DNA from 3 places in the Streptomyces sp. NPDC052701 genome. Region 3 is predicted to be linked to each of the others. Evidence: riboswitches for the same ligand, from Rfam matches in the RefSeq annotation. Region 3 holds a riboswitch; each other region holds the start of a gene.

What was found. A riboswitch is a leader RNA that binds a small molecule or an ion and turns the genes downstream of it on or off. The one in region 3 is predicted to bind cyclic di-AMP.
Region 1: it holds a riboswitch for cyclic di-AMP, as region 3 does, so the genes downstream of both, AB0L29_RS21800 (M23 family metallopeptidase) here and AB0L29_RS19670 (NlpC/P60 family protein) in region 3, are expected to answer to the same signal.
Region 2: it holds a riboswitch for cyclic di-AMP, as region 3 does, so the genes downstream of both, AB0L29_RS32015 (M23 family metallopeptidase) here and AB0L29_RS19670 (NlpC/P60 family protein) in region 3, are expected to answer to the same signal.

The regions. Positions count from the first base shown of each region.
Region 1 is NZ_JBFATO010000019.1:24,950-28,215, forward strand. It holds gene AB0L29_RS21795 (GntR family transcriptional regulator) at 1-550, opposite strand, end outside; gene AB0L29_RS21800 (M23 family metallopeptidase) at 782-1,564, opposite strand; cyclic di-AMP (ydaO/yuaA leader) riboswitch at 1,579-1,746, opposite strand; gene AB0L29_RS21805 (pitrilysin family protein) at 1,936-3,266, opposite strand, start outside.
Region 2 is NZ_JBFATO010000044.1:53,523-56,788, forward strand. It holds gene AB0L29_RS32005 (dihydrofolate reductase family protein) at 1-822, shown strand, start outside; tRNA gene AB0L29_RS32010 (tRNA-Met) at 923-996, shown strand; cyclic di-AMP (ydaO/yuaA leader) riboswitch at 1,330-1,487, shown strand; gene AB0L29_RS32015 (M23 family metallopeptidase) at 1,500-2,525, shown strand; gene AB0L29_RS32020 (PrsW family intramembrane metalloprotease) at 2,678-3,266, opposite strand, start outside.
Region 3 is NZ_JBFATO010000016.1:39,923-43,188, forward strand. It holds gene AB0L29_RS19665 (hypothetical protein) at 267-620, shown strand; gene AB0L29_RS19670 (NlpC/P60 family protein) at 701-1,831, opposite strand; cyclic di-AMP (ydaO/yuaA leader) riboswitch at 1,890-2,065, opposite strand; gene pcrA (DNA helicase PcrA) at 2,343-3,266, shown strand, end outside.

The DNA.
Region 1 (3,266 bases), on a different contig from region 3:
CGTCGCCGCGCGCCACCGCGTCCACGATCGCGCCGTGTTCCGCCCAGGACTCCAGGGGGTCGGCCGGCGCCTCCACGGAGTACATCCAGGTGATCTTGTGGCGCAGCTGGATCAGCATCGACGTCAGCGCGGGGCTGCCGCAGGCCTGGGCGAGGGTCTCGTGGAACCAGCCGCCCAGGGAGCGCAGATCCTCGCCGCCGCCGCGGGCGCGCTCCTGTCCCAGCCTCACCAGGCCGCGCAGGACCTTCAGATGGGCCTCGGTGCGCCGCCGGGCGGCGCGGGCGGCGCCCAGCGGCTCCAGGAGCACGCGCATCTCCAGCAGGTCGGCGGCCTCCTGCGCGGTGGGTTCCGCCACGCACGCGCCCGCGTGCCGCCGGGTCACCACGAAGCCCTCGGCCTCCAGGGTGCGCAGGGCCTCCCGGACGGGGACGCGCGAGACGCCGTAGCGGCGTGCGAGCAGTTCCTCGGTGAGCCGGCTGCCGCGTTCGTGGATACCCGCGACGATGTCGTCCCGGATCGCGGTGCACACCGAGTGCGCCGGAATACGCATGACCGACCTCCGCCTTTATCCACGTGAAACGCCGACGATGGACGCGTGTTCCGTGACTCTATTGCAATGAGCCGGAATTTCCGACGGCGGACCGGAAACCATGGATATTTTTTGGACAGCCGGGCGCCCGAAACGGCGCCCCGAACGGCGAAAGCCCCGGCTCGGGGGCCGGGGCCGGGCGGAACCGGGCCGCCTGTCGCCGGGCGGCGACGCCGTGCGCGCCGGGGCGCGTCAGATGTTCACGCCGTGCGAGCGCAGGTAGGCGACGGGGTCGATGTCGGAGCCGTACTCGGGGCTCGTGCGGGCCTCGAAGTGCAGGTGCGGCCCGGTGACGTTGCCGGTCGCGCCGGACAGGCCGATCCGCTGGCCCGGGGTGACCTTCTGGCCGACCGAGACGCCGACCGACGACAGGTGCCCGTACTGGGTGTAGGTGCCGTCGTTCATCCTGATCACGACCTGGTTGCCGTACGCCCCGCCCCAGCCGGCCTCGACCACGGTGCCCGTGCCGACCGCCTGGACGGGCGTACCGCTCGCGGCGTGGAAGTCGACGCCGGTGTGGCTGCCGGAGGACCACACGGCGCCCCCGGCCTTGTAGCCGGTGGAGACGTAGGAGCCGGCGATGGGCGACACGAAGGCGTTGAGGCGCTCGCGCTCGGCCTCGCGGGCGGCGCGCTCCCTGTCCTCGCGGGCCTTCTCGGCCGCCGCGGCGGCCTTCTTGCGCGCGGCCTCCTCGGCGGCCCTGCGCTCGGCGGCGGCCTCCTCGGCGGCCTGCTTCTGGGCGGCGGCCTGGGCGTCGATCTGGTCGGCCACGGAGTCGCCGATGGTGACCACGGGGGTGAGGGCGGTCTGCTCGACGGCGGGCTCGACGACGGGCTCGGCGGCGGCGAACGCCGGGGCCGCGACGGTGCCGACGACGCCGGTGGTGGCGAGGGCGGCGACGCCCGCCGCGCGGGCGGTGCCGCGCGGCATCCGGCGGGGACGACGGTGCTTCCCGGTGGCGCGGGTGAACGCCATGAAGTGTGCTGGTCCTTTCCTTCCTTCTCGCCTACCGGGTTAGCTGACGGGTTCGGAGCAGGAAGGTCTCCTACGGACCCCCTCGCGGCTCGCGCGGGCGTCCGATTCACCCCAGGGACGTGGTGCGGTGGGTCCCCGGCTCCCCTGGCTCGCGCCGTACGGGGACTCGGCGATGGCTGTCCGCTGCCGCGGGCGCGGCGCACTGCCTGACGAACAGCCCGGACGAAGCTAAACGGGACGACTTTCAATCCTCAAACGGAACACGCCTTTTGTAGCGCATCCCACAGGGCAGACAGACAACCTCCGCCCCAATTCGGGCATAAGGGAGCCCTGGTGACCCATGGGTCACCAGGGCTCCCGCGCGTGTGCCCCTACTCGGCGGAAACCACGGTGACTTCACCGATGCCGAGGGCCCGGACAGGCTCCTCGATCCGGCTCGCGTCACCGACGAGGACGGTCACCAGGCGGTCCACCGGGAAGGCGTTCACGACCGCCGCGGTGGCCTCCACGGTGCCGGTCGCGGCCAGCTGCCGGTACAGCGTGGCCTGGTAGTCGTCGGGCAGGTGCTGCTCGACCTGGTCGGCCAGCGTGCTCGCGACGGCCGCGGCGGTCTCGTACTTCAGCGGTGCCACGCCCACCAGGTTCTGCACGGCGACGTCGCGCTCGGCGTCGGTGAGCCCCTCCGCGGCGAGCGTGCGCAGCACCGTCCACAGGTCGTGCAGGGCGGGCCCGGTGTTCGGGGTGTCGACGGAGCCGCTGATGGCGAGCATCGCGGCGCCCGTGCCCTCCGGCGTGGACCGGAGCACCTGCGCGAACGACCGCACGCCGTAGGTGTAGCCCTTCTCCTCGCGCAGGACGCGGTCCAGGCGGGAGGTGAGGGTGCCGCCGAGGCAGTACGTGCCGAGCACCTGCGCGGGCCACACCCGGTCGTGCCGGTCCGGGCCGGTCCGGCCGATGAGCAGCTGCGTCTGGACGGCGCCGGGGCGGTCCACGATCACGACCCGGCCGGTGTCGTCGGCGGTCACCGGCGGCACGGGCCGCGGCTCGGCCGCGGAGCCGGTCCAGGCGCCGAGGGTGTCGCCGAGCAGCGCGTCGAGGTCGATGCCCGTGAGGTCGCCGACGACCACGGCGGTCGCGGTGGCGGGGCGGACGTGCTTCTCGTAGAAGGCGCGCACGGCCGCCGGGTCGATCTCGGCGACCGTCTCCTCGGTGCCCTGGCGGGGCCGGGACATCCGCGAGTGGGCCGGGAACAGCTGCCGGGAGAGCTCCTTGGCGGCGCGGCGGGCGGGGTTGGCCAGCTCGTGCGGGATCTCGTCGAGGCGGTTGCGCACCAGCCGTTCGATCTCGCCGTCCGCGAAGGCCGGCGCCCTGAGGGCGTCGGCGACCAGGCCGAGCGCCTTGGCGAGGCGGGAGACCGGAACCTCCAGGCTCAGCCGGACGCCCGGGTGGTCGGCGTGCGCGTCGAGGGTGGCGCCGCAGCGCTCCAGCTCGGCGGCGAACTCCTCGGCGGAGTGCTTGTCGGTGCCCTCGGAGAAGGCCCGCGCCATGATCGTGGCGACGCCGTCGAAACCGGTCGGCTCGGCGTCCAGGGGCGCGTCCAGCAGCACCTCCACGGCGACGACCTGCTGGCCGGGGCGGTGGCAGCGCAGGACCGTGAGCCCGTTGTCGAGCGCGCCGCGCTCGGGGGCGGGGAACGCCCACG
Region 2 (3,266 bases), on a different contig from region 3:
GAGAAGGTCCTCTACACCACGGACGCGGGCGCCGAACGGGCCCATGCCCTCGGCGTCGCGGCCGACGTCGTCCCGCTCGGCGCCGAGCTCGACTGGCGACGCCTCCTGACACACCTGCACGACGTGCGCGGCGTACGGCGGCTCATGGTCGAGGGCGGCGGGCAGGTCCACACCCAGCTCCTCACCCAGGGCCTGGCCGACGAGCTCCAGCTCGTCCTCGCCCCGCTCTTCGTGGGTGACCCCGACGCGCCCCGGCTCTTCGGCCCGGGCGGCTACCAGGGCGGCCGTCTGCGCCTCGTCGAGACGCGGCCGGTCGGGGACGTCGTCCTCATGCGCTACGAGCCCACCGCCCCCGGCACCGGCCCCCTGCCGTCCGCCGCGGACCACCGCTGGCTCGCCCTCGCCTGCGAGCTGGCGGACCGGTGCCCGCCCTCCGGGACCGCGTTCAGCGTGGGCGCGGTGGTGGTGGCGGCCGACGGCACCGAGCTGGCCCGGGGCCACTCGCGGGAGGGCGGGGATCCGGTGGCGCACGCCGAGGAGGCGGCACTGGCGAAGGCCGACCCGACCGATCCGCGCCTGGCCACCGCGACGCTCTACAGCAGCCTGGAGCCGTGCGCCCGGCGGGCGTCCCGGCCCGCGCCGTGCGCCCGGCTGATCCTGGACGCGGGCGTGCGCCGGGTCGTCACGGCCTGGCGCGAGCCCGACACGTTCGTGACCGGGGCCGACGGGAGCGGGGTGCTCGCGGCGGGGGGCGCCGAGGTCGTCGTACTGCCGGAGTTGGAGGAGCGGGCCAAGGCCCCGAACCGTCACCTGCTGGGGTGACGGGCGCCACATTCGGCGCCGGGAACGGCTGGTGAGGGGCGGCGGGCGGTCATGTGTGCGCTCGCCGTCCCGCGCATGGCGTACACTGGTGTCATACCGACGCGGGGTGGAGCAGCTCGGTAGCTCGCTGGGCTCATAACCCAGAGGTCGCAGGTTCAAATCCTGTCCCCGCTACTGAAGGCCCAGGGCCGGAACTCATCGAGTTCCGGCCCTGAGTGTTTCCGGAATGTTTTCCATGCGCGGAATCGGGGCAGGGTCCGGCGTGAACCCCTGACCTTTGTCACGCCACGTGACCGAATCGCCTCACTCCGCATGAGGACTGACGTACCGTCAGAATGTATGGGTGGTTTGAGGCGGGGTCAACTCGCCCGATTCGCCCCGGTGGTGGCGGGTAAGTCCTCGCGAAAATCGCTAACGATCAAGCGGAACGGCTTGGAATCCGTGCCCTGCGTACATTAACGTTCGATAACGCAGCGCGGTCGTCCCAGCCGTCACACGAGGCGGCTCCGTGCGCACGCGCCGAATCCCGCAAGGGAACCGGGGAACCACCACTTTGGGGTGAATCGAGCGGATACCGCCGTGGCAGCACGGCCGGTATACGCGCGTAGGAGACCTTCCTGCTCCGAACCCGTCAGCTAACCCGGTAGGCGGAGACGGAAGGAAAGGAGTACGCCTACGTGGCGTCCAACCGGCCTGCCCCCGCGGCCCCGTTCGTGCCGAGCGAGCGCACCGACACCTTCGGCTACGGCGGTCACCGCACCGACGAGGGCCCGTTCGAGGAGTGGAACCCCACCGAGGAGTCCATCCGCCCCGTACGCGGTCGGCATCGCGTCGCCAAGCAGCGCGGCGGGCTCGCCCGCAGCTCCACCGTCCTCGGTGTCGGCGTCATAGCGGCCGTCGGCGCGGGCGGCATGGCCAGCGCCCAGACCGGCAAGCCGCCGGTGTCCATCTCCATGCCGGACCTTCCCAACGTGGGTTCCCTCATCTCCGACGAGGAAACCCCCGAGGAGCCCGCCACCCCGCTCAGCAGCGTCGGCGTGACCTCCGCGGACACCGCGCAGGGCGCCGCCGACGCCGGCGAGGCGCTGCGCGCCCGCATCATGGCCCAGGCCGAGCAGCAGCAGGACCAGCTCGAGAGCAAGGCCGCCGCCGAGGCCGTGGCCGCCGCCGAGAAGGCCGCCGCGGAAGCCGCCGCCAAGGCGGAGAAGGAGGCCGAGGCCAAGGCCGCCGCCGCCAAGGCGAAGGCGGAGGAGGAGGCCCGCAAGAAGGCCGAGGCCGAGCGGCTCGCCCAGTTGGCCAAGCAGTACGCGCTGCCGACCTCCTCGTACACCATCACCTCCACGTTCGGTCAGGCCGGTGCCTACTGGTCCTCCGGCTACCACACCGGCCTGGACTTCGCCGCGCCCACCGGCACCCTCCTCAAGGCCGTCCACAGCGGCACGATCACCTCGGCCGGCTGGGACGGGTCCTACGGCTACAAGACCGTGCTCACCCTCGACGACGGCACGGAGATCTGGTACGCCCACCAGTCCTCCATCAGCGTCAGCGTCGGCCAGAAGGTCAACACCGGCGACGTCATCGGCCGCGTCGGCGCCACGGGCAACGTCACCGGGGCCCACCTCCACATGGAGGTCCATCCGGCCGGCTCCGCCAACGGGGTGGATCCGCTGGCCTGGCTGCGCAGCAAGGGCCTCAACCCCTGACGTCCTCCGCCCGCCCCTCCGTCCCCGGACCCGGACCCCGGCGGTCCTGACGACGTCCCCCCGACGTCAGGGCTGCCGGCCGGCGGTGGCGGAACCGCGGCTCACGGGGGACGAGGTCCGCGGGCCGACGGAGGCGTCGGCCCGGGCCTGGTTCAGGAGCGGTACGGGTTGTACGCGGGGTACGGCATCCCCGGGTGACCGTACGCCCCGTACGCCCCGTGCATCCCGTACGGCCCGTGCATTCCATACGCTCCGTGCGTCCCGTACGCCCCGTGCACCGGCCAGCGAGGTACGGCCACCGGCACCGGCGGAGCCACGATCCGGGCCGCGTGGTCCAGCGCCGGGCGGGCCGCGTCCCGCCGGCTCCACAGCTCGTGCAGCAGCTCCCTCTCCCGGGGGACGAAGTCGGCGCCCGCCCCGCCCCGGCGACCGCGGTGGCGCAGGAACGCCAGCGAGGTGGCGTACGCCTCGTACTCCGTCACCGCCCGCGCCGCCCGTCTCCCGGCGTGGCGCCGGGCGTACCGCCGGGCGATCCGCCGCGCCCGCATCGAGCCGAGCGCGAACGGCTCGGCCGGCGTCAGCCACCCGGCCGCCGCGTACGCGGGCAGCTCGTCCCGCACGGTCCTCAGCTCGCGCTGCCGCGTCCAGATCACCAGCCAGGTCAGCACCCCGAACGCCGGCATCATGAACGCCGCGTACACCGCGAAGAAGCCGTACTCGCCGAGCGTCGACGAGCCGTTC
Region 3 (3,266 bases):
GGAGCCGGGCACCCGCCGAAGGACGCTAGGCCTCCCCCCGCCGGCCGGTGACGGGTTGCGCGGAACTGCCCCGAGGAGACCGGAAGGTGACCGTGTGCGACCGTGATCCCGTCCCGCCGCCGTCGCCTTCACCCAGTGCGATGACCGATGTGCGGGAATCCGGGGCATACCGGGACGGTGGAGTGCTATGGCCCCATATGTGCGGGTGCCGGGAGGCATCGGGCCGGTGTCGGACGGCCCTGGGCCCGTGATTAGGCTCCGGCCCCATGGACGTACTCATCCACCTCTTCGTCGGCCTGCACATCATCGGCATCGCCGCCCTCCTCGGCGGCTTCCTCACCCAGATGAAGGCCATGGGCCGGGGCACCGCCCGTTTCAGCCCCGCGATGCTGCACGGCGCGCTGACGATGCTGGTCACCGGAGCGATCCTGGTCGGCCTCAACCAGGCCGACGACCAGCCCGTCGACAACATCAAGATCGGTGTGAAACTGGCGCTGCTGGTCGTGATCCTCGGGCTCGTGTACGTGAAGCGGGACGACGAGCAGGCCGACAAGGGCCTGTTCGGCCTGGTCGGCCTGCTGACCACGGCGAACGTCTTCATCGCCGTGCTGTGGACCTGAGCTTCCCGGCGCCGCGGGCGTGACGCCCGACCGCGCCCGGACCCTCGTCGCCCCGCCGTCGCCGCTGCCGCCCCGCGGGCTCAGGCGGGGCGCACCACGCTGTGGATCGACGACTCGCCGTCGTAGTAGACCGACTCCTCACGGACGTACGTGCCGGGCTTCGGGGCGTGGATCATCATCCCGTTGCCGACGTAGAGCCCGACGTGGGTGACGCCGTCGTAGAAGAAGACCAGGTCGCCCGGCCGGGCCTGCGCGAGGGGCACCGTGGTGCCGGCGTCGACCTGGTCGTAGGTGGTGCGCGGGAGGTCGACGCCCGCGGCCTTCCAGGCGGCCTGGGTGAGGCCCGAGCAGTCGTAGGAGCCGGGGCCGGTGGCGCCCCACACGTACGGCTTGCCGATCTGGGCGCGGGCGAACGCGACGGCCTTCCCGGCCTTGGTGGCGTACGAGGAGCCGGCCGAGGGGGAAACCGGGGCCGGCGCCGGGGCCGGGGACGTGTCGGAGGTGCCGGAGGTGCCGTCCTCCTGCTGCCGGGCGTCCTCCCGGGCCCGCTGCTCCGCCTGCCGGCGGGCGAGTTCGGCGGCCTTGCGGGCGGCCTCCTCCTGCTCGCGCTCCTCGATCGCCGCCAGCCGCGCCCGCTCCTCGGCGGTCAGCCGCGACAGCAGCTCGCGCGCGTCGGCGAGCTTCCGCTGGACGGTGGCCTTGGCCGTCCTCAGGTCGCCCTGCGACTCGGTGAGCGTCTCGAGGCTCCGGGTTGCCTCCTGGCGCTTCCTCATCGTCTCGGACTGCTGCGTGACGTAGTCGTCGACCGCCTCCTTCTGACGGCCGGTGAGCCGGTCCATCAGCTGGGTCCGGTCGAAGTAGTCCTGCGGCGAGTCCGCCAGCAGGAACGTCGCGGTGTCCGGGGCGGCGGCGCCGGTCCGGTACTGGGCGGCGGCGAAGGAACTCAGCTCCCCCCGCGCCTCGTTGAGCTTCTGGGTGCGCTCGGCCACGTCGTCCAGGAGGGTGTCGACGCGCTTGCGCTGCTTCGCGGTCCTCTCCTTGACCGCGTTGTACTTCTCGGTCGCCGACTCGGCCTGCCGGTAGAGGTCGTCGACCTTCTTCTCGATTTCCTCCAGGCTCGGCCTGTCGTCGGCCGAGGGAGCGGCGTCGGCCGTCTGGGAGAGCAGGGCCACGGAGGTGAGGGCGGCGGTGGCGAGGGCGGGGGTGCGCATACCGGTCACGCGTGAACCCGCCGGGCGCGGCTTGCGGTGCTGCGACGCCAAGGGAGGCGACTCCTTCCACGTTCCGCCTACCGGGTTAGCTGTCGGGTTCGGGCGGACGTGCTTCGGAAGGGTTGCCCTACGGCCGTTTCCCGCGGGGAAGGCGGGCCGATTCACCCCAAGGTCTCGGTTGGGTCCCCGGCTCCGGCTGCCGCGACGGCACACCGGACTCGGCGGAGGCCGCGCGGCCCGGCGTCGTTCGCCGGTGGGGGTCGTACGGCCCGCCCGCACGGTAGCCAACTCGTGTCGTCCTTGTGAAGGTTGATGGGTGATATGCCCGATACATTTTCGTGACCTTCCTCGGGAGGTCGCTCACCGTGACAGGGCGGTGATGCAGGGTGAGGAACCGTCGGGAGTGCGGGCCCGGGGGAGTGCGGGCTTCCGGGGCCGTCGGCGGCCCGGAGCCGGCGATGTTCCCGGGGCGGCAGCGGCTGTCGGTGGAGCGCCCTAGACTCGGAGAGCGATGAGCAGCCTCTTTGACGACAGCTTCCTGGCGGACCTCCAGGCCCCGCACGGCCACGCGGAGGAACCCCCGCCGCCCGACGACGATCACGTACCGGAGCCGATTCCGGACGATCTGTTCGGCGGGAAGTTCGACGTGCCGCCGGACCGGGACCCCTACTACCGCGACGGCGCCGCGCGCCCGGTGGTGGACCCCGCCGCGCTCCTGCAGGGGCTGAACGACAACCAGCGCGCCGCCGTGGTGCACTCCGGCTCCCCGCTGCTCATCGTGGCCGGCGCCGGCTCCGGCAAGACCCGTGTGCTCACCCACCGCATCGCCCACCTGCTGGCGGAGCGGGGCGTCCACCCGGGCCAGATCCTCGCGATCACCTTCACCAACAAGGCCGCCGGCGAGATGAAGGAGCGCGTCGAGCAGCTCGTCGGCCCGCGCGCGAACGCGATGTGGGTGATGACCTTCCACAGCGCGTGCGTGCGCATCCTGCGCCGCGAGTCCAGGAGGCTCGGCTTCACCTCGTCGTTCTCGATCTACGACGCCGCCGACTCCAAGCGCCTGATGGCCCTGGTCTGCCGCGACCTGGACCTCGATCCCAAGCGGTTCCCGCCGAAGTCGTTCAGCGCCAAGATCAGCAACCTGAAGAACGAGCTGATCGACGAGGAGGACTTCGCCGCCCAGGCCTCCGACGGCTTCGAGAAGACCCTCGCCCAGGCCTACGCCCTCTACCAGTCGCGGCTGCGCGAGGCGAACGCCCTCGACTTCGACGACCTGATCATGACGACGGTCAACCTGCTGCGCGCGTTCCCGGACGTCGCCGAGCACTACCGCCGCCGCTTCCGCCACGTCCTGGTCGACGAGTACCAGGACACCAACCACGCCCAGTACGCCCTGGTGCGCGAACTGGTGGGCCCCTCCGGCGAGGGCCAGGAC